Regions from separate parts of the Streptosporangium album genome, predicted to be linked through region 1. Evidence: riboswitches for the same ligand, from Rfam matches in the RefSeq annotation. Region 1 holds a riboswitch; each other region holds the start of a gene.
What was found. Region 1 has a riboswitch for cobalamin ahead of FHR32_RS31225 (CbtB domain-containing protein). Riboswitches for the same ligand answer to the same signal wherever they lie in the genome.
Positions count from the first base shown of each region.

Region 1 (5,813 bases):
CAGCACCGCTGTCTTGACGGCGCGCATGCGCCGCCGGGCGGCCATGGATCCGCTGGCGTCCACGACGAACAGCACCAGGTTGCCCTCGCGGCCCTCGCGGACCGCCTCCCGGAGGTCCGCGCGCCGCAGCAGCAGGCCCCGGCCGCTCCGCCCCCGCCCGACCTGGTACGGCGCGGCGGCGGTGATGGTCGCCTTCAGATGCAGGGGGCCGGGACGGCCCTCGGGGGTGCGGGATCCGGTGGTCCGGCCGAGAGGGGTCCTGGCTCTTGAGCGGCGTCCGGGAGCCCCCGTGCCGATCCCCGGGACGGTGAACGGCCGGGCCGGTCGCGCCGGACCGGCGTCCAAGGGCTCCTCTCGCCGGCCCGCCCCGGTCTCCGGCCGGGGCTCGGCGGACGGCCCCGCGGCGGAGGGATCGGCATCGGCCGTGCCGGAGCCGTGGCCGTGGCCGGTCCGCGTGAGGTCCGGGGCCGCGTCGCCGGGGTGCGCGGAGTGCCGGTCGCTCTCCGCGGAGTGGTCCCCGTCAGGGCCGTCCCGGTGGGAGCCCTCGCCCCCCGGCCTCCCACCGCCCGTGTCGCCGTCAGGGCGGTCAGGTCCTCCGGGGTCCGAGCCGTCGGGGTCGTCGTCGGGCTCGTCGGGGAACCCGTTGAGGAGGTCCTCCAGCTTGGCCTGGTCCAGGCCGGGAGCGTCGAAGGGGTCCCGGCGGCGGCGGTGCGGGAGGGCCAGCCTGGCGGCCTCGCGGACGTCGTCGGCGGTGACGACGGTACGGCCCCGCCAGGCGGCGTGGGCGATCGCCGCGTTCGCGGTGACCAGGTCGGCACGGAGCCCGTCCACCTCGAACGCCGCGCAGACCGTGGCGATCTGCCGGAGCGCGGAGTCCGGCAGGACCACATCCGCCACCCGTGCCCGCGCCTGCGCGACCCGCGCCGCGAGGGCCTCCTCCTCGCCGGACCACTGGGCGGCGAAGGCGGCCGGACCCGCGTCGAAGGCCAGGCGCCGCCGTACCACCTCCGCCCGCTGGGACGGCTCCCGCGACGCACGGACCTCCACGGTCAGCCCGAACCGGTCGAGGAGCTGCGGCCGGAGCTCTCCCTCCTCCGGGTTCATGGTGCCCACCAGCAGGAAGCGGGCGGCGTGCCGTACCGACACCCCTTCGCGCTCGACGTAGCAGGTGCCGAGCGCGGCGGCGTCGAGCAGCAGGTCGACCAGGTGGTCGTGGAGCAGGTTGACCTCGTCCACGTACAGGACACCCCGGTGGGCGGCTGCCAGGAGGCCGGGCTCGAAGGCCTTGACGCCCTCGGTGAGTGCGCGTTCGATGTCGAGCGAGCCGGCCAGGCGGTCCTCGGAGGCGCCGACCGGCAGTTCGACCAGGCGCGCGGGCCGGGCGGTCCCGGCTCCGGCCCCGTGCGGCCCGTCGGGGCATCCGGGGTCCGGCGCGAGGGGGGCGCAGGAGAAGCGGCAGCCGTTCACCACCTCTACGGCGGGCAGGAGCGCCGCCAGCGCACGGACGATCGTGGACTTGGCCGTGCCCTTCTCACCCCGGATCAGCACTCCGCCGACGCCGGAGGAGACGGCGTTGAGGATGAGCGCGAGTTTCAGGTCCTCCGAGCCCACGATCGCGGTGAAGGGATAACGCGGGTCACGCACCTTCGGGATCTCCTTGGATGTCGTCGTGCGGGGTGTGACTCAGCCGCCAGCGCCCGCCTCGGCCGGTGAGCGTGACGCGGGCCAGCGGCGCGACGTCGACGCGCCAGAAGGCGAGGGCGGGCGCGCCGAGGGTGTGAACGATCGCGGCGCGGATGACCGGGGGGTGGGTGATGGCGACGGTCCGGCCGGGCGGCCGGCCCGAGAGCCAGCCGGCCACCCGGCCGAGCAGACCGGTGATCGGCTCTCCCCCGTGGGGTGCGGCGGCGGGGTCGGTGAGCCAGGCGGTGAGGGCGGCGGGTTCGGCGGCCTCGACCTCGGCCGGCGTTCTCCCGCTCCACCGCCCGTAGTCGCAGTCGGCCAGCAGCGGATCGGGGTCGGCCCGCAGCCCGAGTGCCGCGGCCGTCTGCGCGCAGCGCGATTCCGGGGCGCAGACGGCTCTGCCCCGGCCGAACCGCCCGGCCAGGCGGCCTGCCTGGCGCAGGCCGCGTCCGTCGAGCGGTTCGTCGCCCGGGAACGCGGCCCGCACCGTCGCCGAGGTCGAGGCGTGGCAGATCAGCGTCAGGCGTGTGACCCCCGAAGGGGTGCTCACACCGGGCTGCGCCTGCGCGCGGCGAAGGCGAACAGCGTGCCGACACCGGCCCAGAAGACCGCCTGGGTGCCGATGGAGGCGATACGGAAGTCCCACAGGAGGCCGGCGGGGAAGCCCTGAGGCACCTCGTCGACCTCCGGCAGGAGGATCCAGGCCGCCGCCACCGGCGCCAGCACCGTGGCGCCCGTGGCCAGCCAGCGCAGCCACGGTTCGCTCCGGTCGGCGTAGCGATGGGTGGCCGCGCCCGCCGCGACGGAGAGGATCCCGATGGCCACGGCGGCCAGGTAGAGCACGGTGCGCTGGTTGATCGTCTCGGGATCGCCGACGGCAGGCGGATTGGCTGGATATTTCAGGAAAGGAATGAGGACGACGGCGGCGAACGCGGCAGCCGCGAGGGTGATCGCGAGCACCGGTTCCGAGCGGGGCCCGGCCCTGCCGCGCACGGCCGCGTAGACGAGGGCGAACAGGCCGCCGACGGCCAGGCCGTACAGGGCCAGGGCCAGGAAGAGCCCGAACCGCTGGCCGTCCCTGCTGACCAGCGCCTCGCCCTCGTCGTGGGAGTGTCCTTCGGGCCCGGCCGTCCCGTGGGAATGGGAGTCGCCGGCCGGGGAGGCGGCCGAGGCCGCCTCCTCCAGCGTGATGGCCTGGTCGATGCGCGGCTCCCCCACGATGGAGGCGAAGACGGCCGCGAGCAGGCCCGCGAGCAGCCCGACGAGCAGGCCTCGCATGATGAGTTTGGTCATCGCGCGCGGCTCAGTGGCACGGAACGCCGAGGAGATGGCGTCCGTCGTGCATGAGTTCGTGCAGGTAGTTCCCGGCCTGCGAGATCGCGCCCTGGTCGAAGGCGACCAGGTAGGCGATGAGCAGCAGCACCGGTACGGCGAGCAGCCAGCGGGTGAGCGAGGCCCATGGAACGGGCTGGATGTGCGGAGCCGAGATCTGAGTCACGGCCACCTCCTCCGGGATTGACGCGTCCCTTTTCGTAGGTCGGTGGCGGCCGAGTGACCTGGCTCCCGGCCCCGAGGGGCCGGTTACAGTGGCGCGACCGCACCGGAATTTCACCGGATTTCCCTCGCGCCGCCACAAAACACCCGGAACGTATCCCGGTTCCCTGCCGCCCGTCAATCCCGGCACCGCCGGGCCGCGCGGATGACGCGCCTCCCCGGGCAGCACGGCTCGCGGGGCGGCGGCCAGATCGGCCACCGCCCCGCGAAAGGACGGTCGCTACTCGCCGGTGAGGGCGTTCACCAGCTCGGCGGCCGTGCGGCAACGGTCGAACAGCTCGCCCACGTGGGCCTTGGTGCCGCGCAGCGGCTCCAAGGTCGGGACACGCTGCAGGGACTCGCGGCCGGGGATGTCGAAGATGACCGAGTCCCAGGAGGCGGCGGCGACCGACTCGCCGAACTGGCTCAGGCAACGGCCCCGGAAGTAGGCCCGCGTGTCGCTGGGCGGGGCCTCTACGGCCCGCTGGACCTCTTCCTCGGTGACCAGGCGCTGCATGCGGCCCCGGGCGACCAGCCGGTTGTACAGGCCCCGGTCGGGACGGATGTCGGAGTATTGGAGGTCGACGAGTTGCAGGCGCGGATGGGACCAGGGGAGGCCGTCGCGGGTGCGGTAGCCCTCCAGCAGCTCCAGCTTGGCGACCCAGTCCAGCTCCCTGGAGAGCTGCATCGGGTCCTCGGCCAGGCGGGTCAGGACCGACTCCCAGCGGTCCAGGACGTCCTTGGTGAGCTCGTCCACGCCGTTGCCGCTACGCTCCTCGGCGTACTTGCGCGCCAGCTCCAGATACTCCATCTGGAGCTGGACGGCCGTGAGCTTACGGCCGTCGCGCATCGCGATCTCGTATTTGAGCGTCGGGTCGTGGGAGACCGCGCGCAGCGCCTGGACAGGGTTCTCCACGGCGAGGTCACGGGTGAAGTAGCCGTCCTCGATCATGGCCAGGACAAGCGCGGTGGAGCCCAGCTTCAGGTAGGTCGAGATCTCCGACATGTTGGCGTCGCCGATGATGACGTGCAGCCGGCGGTATTTCTCCGGGTCGGCGTGGGGCTCGTCCCGGGTGTTGATGATCGGCCGCTTGAGCGTGGTCTCCAGGCCCACCTCGACCTCGAAGAAGTCGGCCCGCTGGCTGATCTGGAACCCCTCGCCGCGCGAGTCCTGGCCGATGCCGACCTTGCCGGCGCCGGTGACGACCTGCCGGGAGACGAAGAACGGTGTCAGGTGCCTGACGATGTCGGCGAACGGCGTGGCCCGTCGCATCAGGTAGTTCTCGTGGCAGCCGTAGGAGGCGCCCTTGTTGTCGGTGTTGTTCTTGTAGAGCTGGATCGGAGCGTTGGCGGGGATGGCGGACGCGCGGACCGCGGCGTCGTGCATCACCCGCTCCCCCGCCTTGTCCCAGAGCACCGCGGCCCGCGGATTGGTGCACTCGGGAGCGGAGTACTCCGGGTGGGCGTGGTCGACGTAGAGCCGAGCGCCGTTGGTGAGGATCACATTGGCCAGGCCCAGATCCTCGTCCGTGAGCTGGCTCTGGTCGGCCACCTCCCTGGACAGGTCGAAACCCCGGGCGTCGCGCAGTGGGTTCTCCTCCTCGAAGTCCCACCGTGCTCGCCGCGCCCTGGCCGCCGAGGCTGCCAGGTAGGCGTTGACGACCTGGGATGAGGTCACCATCGCGTTGGCTCCCGGCTGTCCGGGCACGGAGATGCCGTACTCGGTCTCGATGCCCATCACCCGCCGTACCGTCATGCGCATCCTCTGTTCATCCGGGAGTGCCTCTTCGCCGTATATATCCCCGACCCTAGACCCTTCACTATGCCCGGTGGCCAGACAGTTATGGCACCGAGGCCTTTTCACCCGCCGCGAAGGGCATCAGGGGCGGCGGGGGAGGCGGTGTGGCCGACCTGCGGCGCCTCGCCTTGACGAACTCCTGAACGGGCCGTTCGGCGATCCGATACACCAGGTAGGAGAAAGCCATCGCGGCCAGCAGGGTGACCAGGGCGGTCAGCCAGGGCGGCAGCGCGTCCCGCAGGGCGGGGACGATCAGGACCGCGGCCGTGGTGTGGAACAGGTAGAGCGGGTAGGTCAGCGCGCCCAGGACGACCAGGCCGCGCCAGCGCAGCCACCTCAGCCAGCCGAGCGCCACCATCGCCATGAGCACGTAGAAGCAGATCACCGTGGCGGCGACGGCCCACCCGGGCACGGGCATCGCGGCGTAGCCGACCAGTTCCACCCGCCCGGTGACCCGGTTGAGCGCCGCGTTGACCGCCAGACCCGCGCTGATCCCGGCCACGCACCACAGGATCAGCTTGGGCCCGTACTTGGTCATCAGGAAGAAGGCCATGCCTCCGACGAAGTACGCCGCGTACTTGGGCATCACCACGAGGTCGACCCACTTGTTCTCGCTGCCCGCGAAGAACCCCGCCGCCAGCAGCCAGACACCCATGAAGACCAGGCAGCGGTTGAACGTCACCCCGACGAGCACCAGGACCGAGATCAGCAGGTAGAAACGGAGCTCCGCCCAGAGCGACCAGTAGACGCCGTTGGCGTCGTAGACGCCGAAGGCCCGCTGGAGCATCGTGAGGTTGAC
Region 1 covers NZ_JACHJU010000003.1:292,937-298,749, forward strand. The annotation lists gene FHR32_RS31210 (magnesium chelatase subunit D family protein) at 1-1,653, opposite strand, end outside; gene FHR32_RS31215 (histidine phosphatase family protein) at 1,637-2,233, opposite strand; gene FHR32_RS31220 (CbtA family protein) at 2,230-2,976, opposite strand; gene FHR32_RS31225 (CbtB domain-containing protein) at 2,987-3,181, opposite strand; adenosylcobalamin (AdoCbl) riboswitch at 3,224-3,317, opposite strand; gene dop (depupylase/deamidase Dop) at 3,458-4,972, opposite strand; gene FHR32_RS31235 (acyltransferase family protein) at 5,058-5,813, opposite strand, start outside.

Region 2 (5,813 bases), 480 kb from region 1:
CGGTTGTGGCTCGGCCTACTACTCGGGCCAGATCGGCGCCCAGCTGATCGAGGAGCTGGCGCGGATCCCGGCCGACGCCGAGCCGGCCAGCGAGTTCCGCTACCGCAGCCCGGTGGTGGAGCCCGACACCCTCTACGTGGCGATCAGCCAGTCGGGGGAGACCTACGACACGCTGGCGGCGGTCCAGGAGCTCAAGCGCAAGGGCGGCCGGGTGCTCGGCATCGTCAACACCGTCGGCAGCGCCATAGCCCGCGAGTGCGACGGCGGCGTCTACCTGCACGCCGGCCCCGAGGTCTCGGTGGCGAGCACGAAGGCGTTCACCTCGACCGCGGTGGCCTTCGCGCTGCTCGCGCTCCACCTGGGGCGGGTGCGCGACCTGTCCCCGGCCGACGGCCGCCGCATCTGCGAGGGCCTGCGCAGGCTGCCCGGCCAGATCAAGGAGATCCTGGCGCTGGAGCCGCAGATCAAGGAGCTCGCGCACAAGTACGCCGACGCGCCGAGCATGATGTTCGTCGGCCGGGTCCGGGGTTACCCGGTGGCCCGTGAGGGCGCGCAGAAGCTCAAGGAGATCTCCTACGTGCACGCCGAGGCATATCCGGCCAGTGAGCTCAAGCACGGGCCGCTGGCGCTGATCGGCCCGGAGATGCCGACCGTCGCGATCGTCCCCGACGACGAACTGCTGGACAAGAACCTCACCACGCTGGGCGAGATCCGCGCGCGCGGGGGGCGGGTGCTCATGGTCGGCCACCGTACGGCCGACCCCAAGCTGGCCGACGACTGCGTCGTGGTGCCGAGGAACGAGATCGAGCTGGACCCGATCCTGCTGTCGATCCCGCTCCAGCTCCTGGCCTACCACGCCGCCGTGGCACTGGAGCGGGACGTGGACAAGCCTCGCAACCTGGCCAAGAGCGTCACGGTGGAGTGAGTCTCGACCCCGCCGATCCCCCCAAGGGCCATAAGACCCCTAATTTGTGACAGAAAGTGATGTGTCGATAGCCTGGGGTATTGGAGGGGTGTGGGGAGGGGGCGCTTATGCACCGCAGGCGCTTCCTCGTGCTCGCCCTGGGAGTCATGGCCGCCGGCGGCTGCGGGCCCGGCTCCCGCATGCCCACGGCGGGCCGGCTCACCGTGGTCGCGCCCGCCGCGCGCGGGCAGGGCTGGGACCGGGCCGCCCGCGCGCTGGCCATGGTCCTGACCGGCGATCAGATGGCACGGACGGTCGAGGTGAGCAACTACCCGGGCGGCCTGGGCGCCGCCGCCCTGGGCGCGTTCCCCGCCGCCCGGGGCCCGTTCATGCGCGAGGGCAGGCTGCTCCTCACCGGGATGCCCATGGTGGCGGGAGCGGAGATCGCCAACGCCGCCTCGGTGGCGGAGTCCACCACCCCCCTGGCCCGCCTCGTCGGCGACTGGGCGGCTCTGGTCGTCCCGGACGGCTCACACCTGCGCGCCTTCGAGGACTTCGCCGCGGCGCTCCGCCGCGACCCCGCCGGGCTGACGGTGGGAGGCCGGATGGAGGGCGGCTCCGACCACGTGCTCTACGGCATGATCGGCAAGTGCCTGGGGGTGGACACCCGGCTGCTGGACTACGCCGGCTACTCCAACGGGATCGAGGCGGCACAGGCGCTCCACGAGGGCCGGGTGGCCGCCCTGCTGGGCTCCGCCCGATCCTTCGTGCCCGAGATCGCGGCGGGCCGCCTGCGGCCGCTGGTGGTCTCCTCCGCCGAGCGGATCGACGGGATCGACGCGCCGACGTTGATGGAGCTGGACATCCGCCTGGAGTACACCGACTGGTGCGGCGTCCTCGGGCCCCGGGGCATGAGCGCCGAGGACAGGGACGCGGCCGTCGCTCTGTGTGACCGCGTCGACGCCTCCTCCCGCTGGCGGGCCGTCTGCGTGGCCAACGGCTGGAACCGGGTCTACCTGAGCGGAGACGACTTCCGCCAGTGGCTCGTCACGGAGACGGGCCGTACCCGCGAGGTGCTCAACGAACTCGGCCTGTTGAGCACTTTCTCCACAAGCTGTTGGGGCAGTTGCGTCCGACGCCCCTACATGTAGGATCCTGCTCGTTGCTGGTTCGCCCTCTCCCGAGGGCGAGGCAAGAGGGAACCCGGTGGGAATCCGGGACTGCCCCGCAGCGGTGAACGGGAACGACCGCCGTCACGGAGCACTGGGCACGCCATGCCTGGGAAGCGACGGTCAGTAGGCATCTGTCAGGCGCCCGTGAGTCCGAAGACCTGCCGGTGACATATGGGAGAGAGCGCCGAGCCGCGCACCGACGTGTGCGGGACGAGGCGAACTCGATCATGGAAACTGTCCAGGGCCTCGAGGGAGGGCTCGCGGAATGAGGCGGTTCTGCGTGCCCGGAACCGCTCTGTGACGCGTGCGCTTTTTCGGCGGAGCCCTACGGGGAATTCGAGCGCGCGAGGGGTAGCACGTGACACAGACTTTGGCCGGCGCCGCCGGGAAGACCGGTAACGACCCGGCTGCCCGCCGGTTGGCCATCGAGGAGGCCGCCGCCCGGGTGATCACCGATCCGGAGAACTCCAGGATCGCCGCCGGGCTGCTGACGGAGCTGATCGCCGACGAGGCGGCCGAGCACGGCGTGCGGACCTTCTCCGAGTCGATCGCCGCCACGCACGCGGCGGGACTCGTCCAGGACGGTCTGGCCGCCTTCGTGGCCGCCCACGCCGAGGCGCTGGACGCGCTGGTGGCACCGGACGCCGACGGCCGGTTCGAGTACTTCGGGCTGCGCACGGTCTACGACCGCTACCTGCTGCGCCACCCGCGGACCCGCAGGGTCCTGGAGCGTCCGCAGCACTTCTTCCTGCGGGTGGCCTGCGGCCTGTCCGAGTCGGTCGAGGAAGCCGCCGAGCTGTACGCGCTCATGGCCACCCTGTCCTACCTGCCGAGTTCACCCACCCTGTTCAACTCCGGCTCGCGCAGGCCCCAACTGTCCTCCTGCTTCCTGCTCGACTCGCCCCGCGACGAGCTGGAGGCGATCTACGAGCGCTACGGGCAGGTCGCGCGGCTGTCGAAGTACGCCGGGGGCATCGGCATCGCCTGGACCCGGATACGTTCGCGGGGCTCGTTGATCCAGGGCACCAACGGCCACTCCAACGGCATCGTGCCGTGGCTGCGCACGCTGGACGCGAGCGTCGCCGCGGTCAACCAGGGCGGCCGCCGCAAGGGCGCGGCCTGCGTCTACCTGGAGTCCTGGCACGCCGACATCGAGGAGTTCCTCGAACTGCGCGACAACACCGGCGAGGAGGCCCGCCGCACGCACAACCTGAACCTGGCCAACTGGGTCCCCGACGAGTTCATGCGCCGGGTGGAGGCAGACGGTGTGTGGTCGCTGTTCGACCCCAAGGAGGTCCCCCAGCTCACCGACCTGTACGGCGCCGCGTTCGAGGAGGCCTACCGGGCCGCCGAGGCCGAGGGCCGCTACGTCAGGCAGGTCCCGGCCCGGTCGCTGTACGGCCGGATGATGCGCACCCTCGCCCAGACCGGCAACGGCTGGATGACCTTCAAGGACGCGGCCAACCGGACCTCCAACCAGACGGCCCGCCCCGAGAACGTCATCCACCTGTCCAACCTCTGCACCGAGATCCTCGAGGTGACCGGCGACGCGGAGACGGCCGTCTGCAATCTCGGCTCGATCAACCTCGCAGCCCACCTGGACGGCCAGGACGTCGACTGGGCGCGGCTGCGCCGGACCGTCCGAACCGCCGTGCGGTTCCTGGACCGGACCATCGACCTGGGCTTCTACCCGACCCCCGAGGCCGAGACCGCCAACAGGAAGTGGCGGCCGATCGGCCTGGGCGTCATGGGCCTGGCCGACGTGTTCTTCTCGCTGCGCCTGCCGTTCGACTCGCCGCGGGCGCTGGAGCTGTCCACCCGGATCTCCGAGGAGATCGCGCTGGCGGCCTATGCCACGTCCGCCGACCTGGCCGTCGAGCGGGGCCGTCATCCCTCCTACGACGAGACGCGGGCCGCCGGCGGCGTGCTCCACCCCGACCACTACGGGGCCGGGCGGTCGCCGGAGTGGGAGCGGCTCAGGGAGAGGATCGCCGAGACCGGCCTGCGCAACTCGCTGATGATCGCGATCGCGCCCACCGCCACCATCGCCTCCATCGCGGGCTGCTACGAGTGCATCGAGCCCCAGGTCTCCAACATCTTCAAGCGCGAGACCCTGTCGGGGGAGTTCCTCCAGGTCAACCGCTACCTGGTCCGTGACCTTTCGGCCCGGGCCCTGTGGACCCCGCAGATCCGGGACGCGATCAAGCGGGCGGACGGCTCGATCCAGGACGTCCCCGGCGTGCCGGAGGATCTCAAGGCGCTCTACCGGACCGCCTGGGAGCTGCCGCAGAAGGCGCTGATCGACCTGGCCGCGGCACGCACGCCGTACATCGACCAGTCGCAGTCGCTGAACCTCTTCATGGCCACGCCGACCATCGGCAAGCTGTCCTCGATGTACGCCTACGCGTGGAAGTCCGGGCTCAAGACGACCTACTACCTGCGCTCACGCCCGGCGACCCGGATCGCGCAGACCACGGTGGCCCAGGCCACGCCCGTCGCCGTGCTCGATCCGGAGGCCGTCGCGTGCTCCCTGGAGAACCCCGAGTACTGCGACGCCTGCCAGTAGGCACTCCTTCGAAAGGCTCTCTCTGATGTTGCTCGACCCTGGCATGGACCTCACGCTGCGGCCCATGCGCTACCCGGAGTTCTACGAGCGCTACCGGGCCGCGATCCGCAACACCTGGACCGTCGAGGAGGTGGACCTCACCTCCGACCTGGCGGACCTGGCCAGGATGACGCCTCAGGAGCGTCATCTGATCAACCGCCTCGTCGCGTTCTTCGCGACCGGCGACTCGATCGTGGCCAACAACCTGGTTCTGAACCTCTACCAGCACCTCAACGCCCCCGAGGCGCGGCTGTATCTCAGCAGGCAGCTCTTCGAGGAGGCGGTGCACGTCCAGTTCTACCTGACGCTGCTGGACACCTACCTGCCCGACCACGACGAGCGGGTCAAGGCCTTCGCCGCCGTCGAGCACATCCCCTCGATCCGGGACAAGGCCGAGTTCTGCTTCCGGTGGATCGACTCGCTCGGCGGGCTGGACCGGCTGGAGTCGCGGGACGACCGGCGGGCGTTCCTGCTCAACCTGATCTGCTTCGCCGCGTGCATCGAGGGGCTGTTCTTCTACGGCGCCTTCGCCTACGTCTACTGGTTCCGCTCCAAGGGGCTGCTGGGCGGCCTGGCCACCGGGACGAACTGGGTCTTCCGTGACGAGTCCATGCACATGGAGTTCGCCTTCGAGGTGGTGGACACCGTACGGGCCGAGGAACCGGACCTGTTCGACGACGCGCTCGGCGCGCAGGTCACCCAGATGATCGAGGAGGCGGTGGACGCGGAACTCGCCTTCGCGGCCGACCTGTGCGGCGACGGCCTGTCCGGGATGGGCGTGGACCAGATGCGGCAGTACCTGGAATACGTGGCCGACCAGCGCCTGACCCGGCTCCGGTTCCCCGTCCGCTACGGCACCGCCAACCCGTTCGCGTTCATGGAGTTGCAGGATGTGCAGGAGTTGGCCAATTTCTTCGAACGACGGGTTTCTGCCTATCAGGTAGCCGTTGAGGGGAATGTGTCTTTCGACGAGGCATTCTGACTATGGAACGGATCCCCGGGCACTCCGAGTCGCTGCCCCGTTTCCGGGTGGTGCAGGAGAGCGAGCGGCTGTCCCGGTTCGGACCGGGGGAGCCCTAGACGATTGAGTCCAAGGGATCGCCTGCGAAAATAGGGCGAGGGCGTTCAAGAT
Region 2 covers NZ_JACHJU010000003.1:771,156-776,968, reverse strand. The annotation lists gene glmS (glutamine--fructose-6-phosphate transaminase (isomerizing)) at 1-925, shown strand, start outside; gene FHR32_RS33475 (Bug family tripartite tricarboxylate transporter substrate binding protein) at 1,033-2,055, shown strand; cobalamin riboswitch at 2,054-2,256, shown strand; gene FHR32_RS33470 (ribonucleoside-diphosphate reductase subunit alpha) at 2,435-4,642, shown strand; gene FHR32_RS33465 (ribonucleotide-diphosphate reductase subunit beta) at 4,668-5,663, shown strand.
Region 2: another riboswitch for cobalamin. It lies ahead of FHR32_RS33470 (ribonucleoside-diphosphate reductase subunit alpha); the one in region 1 lies ahead of FHR32_RS31225 (CbtB domain-containing protein).

Region 3 (5,813 bases), on a different contig from region 1:
CGACCGCACCGGCGGCGGCCGCCGGATCCCAGGACCGCTCCTCCATGGCCTCGACCAGCGCCCGTGCCAGTGTCTCCGCCTCGTCGGTGCCGGTACGGCCGGCCGTGCCGTCCTCGTTCAGGCCCAGGGCTTCGCGCAGTCCCGGAAGGGCCTCGCCGCCCGCCCACATCTGACGGGCGCGGAGCATCGCGAGCACCAGGTCGACGCGGGTCCCCCCGGTCGGAGCGGCGCCCAGCACGTGCAGGCCGTCGCGGATCTGGACGTCCTTGACCTCGCACAGCCAGCCGTCGACGTGCAGCAGGAAGTCGTCGAACTCGGCGTCGTGCGGCCGGTCGCCGATGCCCAGGTCGTGGTCGAGCCGGGCGGCCTGGATCAGGGTCCAGATCTGGGCGCGGATCGCGGGGAGCTTCGCCGGGTCCATCGCGGCGATGGAGGCGTGCTCGTCGAGCAACTGCTCCAGCCGGGCCATGTCCCCGTAGGTGTCGGCGCGGGCCATCGGCGGGACGAGGTGGTCGACCAGGGTGGCGTGGGCGCGGCGCTTGGCCTGGGTGCCCTCGCCGGGGTCGTTGACCAGGAACGGGTAGATCAGCGGCAGGTCGCCGAGCGCGGCGTCGGGTCCGCAGGAGGCCGACAGCCCGGTGGACTTGCCGGGCAGCCACTCCAGGTTGCCGTGCTTGCCCACGTGCACCACGGCGTGCGCGCCGAAACCGTCGGCCAGCCAGCGGTAGGCCGCCAGGTAGTGGTGGCTGGGGGGCAGGTCGGGGTCGTGGTAGATCGCGATGGGGTTCTCGCCGAAGCCTCTGGGCGGCTGCACCATGACCACGACGTTCCCGGCGCGCAGCGCGGCCAGCACGATCTCGCCGTCCGGGTGGTGCGTCCTGTCGACGAACAGCTCGCCCGGCGCGGGCCCCCAGTGCTCCTCCATCCGGGCGCGCAGGTCCGCCGGCAGCGTGCCGTACCAGCCGGTGTACCGGCTCGCCGCGATGCGCACCGGATTGCCGGCGAGCTGCTCCTCGGTGAGCCACTGCTCGTCCTGGCCGCCCGCCGCGATCAGCGCGTGGATCAGCGCGTCGCCGTCCTGCCCGGTCACGCCCGGCAGCTCTCCCTCGGCGCCGATGTCATAGCCCCGCTCGCGCATCACGGCCAGCAGCCTGACCAGGCTCGCGGGGGTGTCCAGGCCGACGGCGTTGCCGATCCGGGAGTGCTTGGTGGGGTAGGCCGACAGCATCAGCGCGATCCGCCGTTCGCCGGCCGGGACGTGCCGGAGCATGGCATGCCGTACGGCGATGCCCGCCACCCGGCGGGCCCGCTCCGGGTCGGCCACGTAGACGGTCAGCCCGTCCTCGTCGATCTCCTTGAAGGAGAACGGCACCGTGATGATCCGGCCGTCGAATTCGGGGATCGCGACCTGGGTGGCCGCGTCGAGCGGGGACAGGCCGTCGTCGTTCTCCTCCCAGGACGCCCGGCTGCTCGTCAGGCAGAGACCCTGCAGGATCGGCACGTCCAGCTCGGCGAGCGCGCCGACGTCCCAGGCCTCGTCGTCCCCGCCGGCGGACGCGGTGGCCGGGCGGGTGCCGCCGGCCGCGAGCACGGTCACCACCAGGGCGTCCACCGTACGGAGGACCTCCAGCAGGCCGGGCTCCGCGCTGCGCAGGGAGGCGCAGTAGACGGGCAGTGCCCGGCCGCCCGCGTCCTCGACCGCCGAGCAGAGGGCCTCGACGAAGGCGGTGTTGCCCGCGACGTGGTGGGCCCGGTAGTAGAGCACGCCGACGACCGGCCCGTCCGCGCGGCGCGGCTCGCGCTGCAGCACGCCCCAGCCGGGGGTGGGGGCGGGGGCGGCGAACCCGTGCCCGGTCAGCAGCAGGGTGTCGGACAGGAACCGGTGCAGCTCGACGAGGTTGGCCGGACCGCCGTGGGCGAGGTAGGCGTGCGCCTCGGCGCAGACCCCGCCGGGCACGGTGGACAGCTCCATCAGCTCGGCGTCGGGCGCCTGCTCGCCGCCGAGCACGACGACGGGCCGGGGCCCGGCGAGCAGGGCGTCCAGGCCCTCCTCCCAGGCGCGGCGCCCGCCCAGCAGCCGGACCACCACCAGGTCGGCGCCCTCCAGCAGGGGCGGCAGGTCCGCGGCGGCGAGCCGGGCGGGGTTGGCCGGCCGGTAGTCCGCCCCGCTCGCACGGGCGCTGAGCAGGTCGGTGTCGGAGGTCGACAGCAGGAGGATCACGCGCCACGCTCCGGCCGGGCGATGGGGCTCGCCGGTGACAGGGGACCGCGCGGGAACGGCGGATGAGGCCCGGCGGCGGGGCACGGCGGTGCCACGAGCTGCTGCGGGAACGGCGAAGAACGCACGGAGCTTCCTCCCTCGGGGTCCTCGCCCCGGGTCGTCGTCGGCTACGACGGCTGGAGTCTCCTGGCTCCCGGATCGGTGCTCCCCCCGGCCTTCCCGTCCGTCGCCGGACCGTGGCCTGGGTGGGGTTCGCTCCCCGGTTACAGTGGCGGGACCGCGCCGGATTCTCACCGGCTTCCTCCCTTGCCGTCGCCACCGATGAGACTACGGCACCCGTTCTCCGCAGGAAACTGGCGTTAGCATCCTCGGCGTGGTCATTAGTGACTTTTCTGGACGATCGCGACCCGATGCCTGTCCCGGGGCGCTCCAGATGCACGCCGCGGCCGACGGCGGGCTGGCGCGGATCCGGGTCCCCGGCGGCCGGCTGACGGCCCCCCAGCTGCGCGGACTCGCCGGCGCCGCGTCCGCTTGGGGGACCGGCGTCATCGAGCTGACCTCCCGCGCGAACGTCCAGGTGCGCGGGCTCGGCGCCGGGAGCGCACCGGCGGGCCGGGACGGAACAGCGGAGACCTCGGGGCGGACCGGGGCGGCGGACCGGTTCGCCGCGCGCATGGCGGAGGCCGGGCTGCTGCCGTCGCCCACCCACGAGCGGGTCCGTAACGTCCTCGCCTCGCCGCTGACCGGCTGCGACGCCGGAGGGACCCTGGACGCCGGCCCGCTGGTCTCCGAGCTGGACCGGCGGCTGTGCGCCCGGGCCGCCCTCGCCGGGCTGCCGGGACGTTTCCTGTTCGCCCTCGACGACGGCAGGGGCGACGTGGCCTGGCTCGGCCCCGACGCGGGAATCCTCCCGACCCGCGCGGACGGAGCGGCCCTGATCCTCGCGGGCGCCGACAGCGGCCTGCGCGTTCCGGTGACCTCGGCGGTCACCGCCCTGCTCGCCGCCGCCGAGGCGTTCCTGGCCGAACCGGCCGTGCGGGAAGGGCGCGCCTGGCGGATCGGCGAGCTGCCCGGCGGTGCCGGACGGGTCGCGGCCCGGGTCCGCGCCACCCTGGAGACCGGCGCCGCCGATCCGGTACGGCTACGCCCACCGGCGGAGCGGTTGCGGGCCGGTCCGCCCTCCGCGGCGGGCGGACCGATCGGGGCGGTCGAGCAGCCCGACGGCCGGGTGGCCCTCGGCGTCGCGGTGCCGCTGGGGCGGCTGACCTCCGCCCAGGCGGAGCTGCTGGCCGCTCTGGCGTCCGGCGGCGAGGTACGGCTGACGCCGTGGCGGGGGGTGGTCCTGCCCGGCCTGGCCCGTGCCGGGCTCGCGCGGACGCTCACCAGACTGGCGGACGCCGGCCTGGTCACCGATGCCGGCTCGCCGTGGATCGGCGTGACGGCCTGCACCGGGCGTCCCGGCTGCGCCAAGTCCCTGGCCGACGTGCGGGCCGACGCCGCCCGCGCCACGGTCTCGGGCCCCGGGATCGCCCCGCCTGTCGCGGACTCCCCGCGCACCGGTACGCTCCCCGTGCACTGGGCGGGCTGCGAGCGGCGCTGCGGCCGTCCCAGGGGACGGGTCGCGGACGTGGTCGCCACCGGCGACGGCTACCGTGTCGACCTCGACGGCCGGAGCCTGGCCTGTGCGGACATCGAAGAGACCACGGCCGTGGTGACGGCCGCCAGAGGGGAAACGTGACCGACTACGTCCGCGACGGCGCGGAGATCTATCGCCGTTCCTTCGCCACCATCCGCGCCGAGAGCGATCTGAGCGGCCTGCCCCCGGACCTCGCCCAGGTGGCGGTCCGCATGATCCACGCCTGCGGGATGGTCGACCTGGTCGCCGACCTCGGGTGGTCGCCCGGCGTCGTGGCGTCGGCGCGGGCGGCCCTGCGCGGGGGCGCGCCGGTGTTGTGCGACGCGATGATGGTCGCCTCCGGGGTGACCCGCCGCCGCCTGCCCGCCGGCAACGAGGTGATCTGCACGCTGGGCGAGCCGGGCGTGCCGGAGCTTGCGGAACGGCTGGGCACCACCCGCAGCGCCGCCGCGCTGGAGCTGTGGCGCGACCGGCTGGAGGGCTCGGTGGTCGCGATCGGCAACGCGCCGACCGCGCTGTTCCGGCTGCTGGAGATGGTCGAGGAGGGCGCGGGCCGCCCGGCCGCCGTGCTGGGCGTCCCGGTCGGCTTCATCGGCGCCGCCGAGTCCAAGCAGGCCCTCGCCGGACACCCGGCGGGACTGGAACACCTGGTCGTGCACGGCCGCAGGGGTGGAAGTGCGATGGCCGCCGCCGCGGTCAACGCGATCGCGAATGAGGACGAATGAATGACGACATGGTGACCGGACGGCTCTGGGGAGTGGGGCTGGGGCCCGGGGACCCGGAGCTGGTGACCGTCAAGGCCGCCCGGCTCGTCGGCGAGGCGGACGTGATCGCCTTCCACAGCGCCCGTCACGGCCGGAGCATCGCCCGTTCGGTCGCCGCGCCGTACCTGCGTGAGGGCCAGATCGAGGAAGCCCTGATCTACCCGCTCACCACGGAGACCACCGACCATCCCGGCGGCTACCAGGGTGCCATCGACGACTTCTACGCCGCCTGCGCGGCCCGGCTGGCCGCTCATCTGGACGCCGGCCGCGACGTGGTGGTGCTGTGTGAGGGCGACCCGCTCTTCTACGGCTCGTACATGCACATGCACAAGCGCCTGTCCCACCGCTACGTCACCGAGGTGGTTCCCGGCGTGACCTCCGTGAGCGGCGCCGCGGCGGTGCTCGGACGGCCACTGGTCGAGCGGGACGAGACGCTGACCGTGCTGCCCGGGACGCTTCCGGCCGAGGTCCTGGCCGAACGCCTGGCCGCCACCGACTCGGCGGCGATCCTCAAGCTCGGCCGGACGTTCACCAAGGTGCGCGACGCGCTGGCCGAGGCCGGGCGGCTCGACGAGGCCTGGTACGTGGAGCGGGCCACCACCGGCGGGCAGCGGCTGGCGCCGCTCGCGGAGGTGGACCCGGACAGCGTGCCGTACTTCTCGCTGGCGCTGATCCCGAGCCCGGTCAACGCCGCGCGGGCGGAACCGGCGCGGGAGGCGGAGCCCGCGGCCGTGACCGGCGGCCCGGGCGAGGTGGTCGTGGTGGGTCTCGGCCCCGCCGGGCGGCCGTGGCTGACCCCGGAGGCCCAGGACGCGCTGGCCGCGGCCGACGAGCTCATCGGTTACGGCCCCTACCTGGACCGGATCCCACCGAACCCGCGCCAGCGCCGCCACGCCACGGACAACCGGGTCGAGGCCGAGCGGGCCGCGCACGCGTTGGAGCTGGCCGCGGCCGGGTCCCGGGTCGCCGTGGTCTCCTCGGGCGATCCGGGGGTGTTCGCGATGGCCAGCGCGGTGCTGGAGGTGGCGTGCGAGCCCCGGTTCGCCGACGTGCCGGTGCGGGTGCTGCCGGGGCTGACCGCCGCGCACGCGGTGGCGAGCCGGGCCGGCGCGCCGCTCGGGCACGACTACTGCGTGCTGTCGCTGTCGGACCTGCTCAAACCCTGGGAGGTCGTCGCGGACCGGATCAGCGC
Region 3 covers NZ_JACHJU010000005.1:21,236-27,048, reverse strand. The annotation lists gene cobN (cobaltochelatase subunit CobN) at 1-2,221, opposite strand, end outside; cobalamin riboswitch at 2,382-2,574, opposite strand; gene FHR32_RS36410 (ferredoxin-like domain-containing protein) at 2,655-3,959, shown strand; gene FHR32_RS36405 (precorrin-8X methylmutase) at 3,956-4,582, shown strand; gene FHR32_RS36400 (precorrin-2 C(20)-methyltransferase) at 4,579-5,813, shown strand, end outside.
Region 3: another riboswitch for cobalamin. It lies ahead of cobN (cobaltochelatase subunit CobN); the one in region 1 lies ahead of FHR32_RS31225 (CbtB domain-containing protein).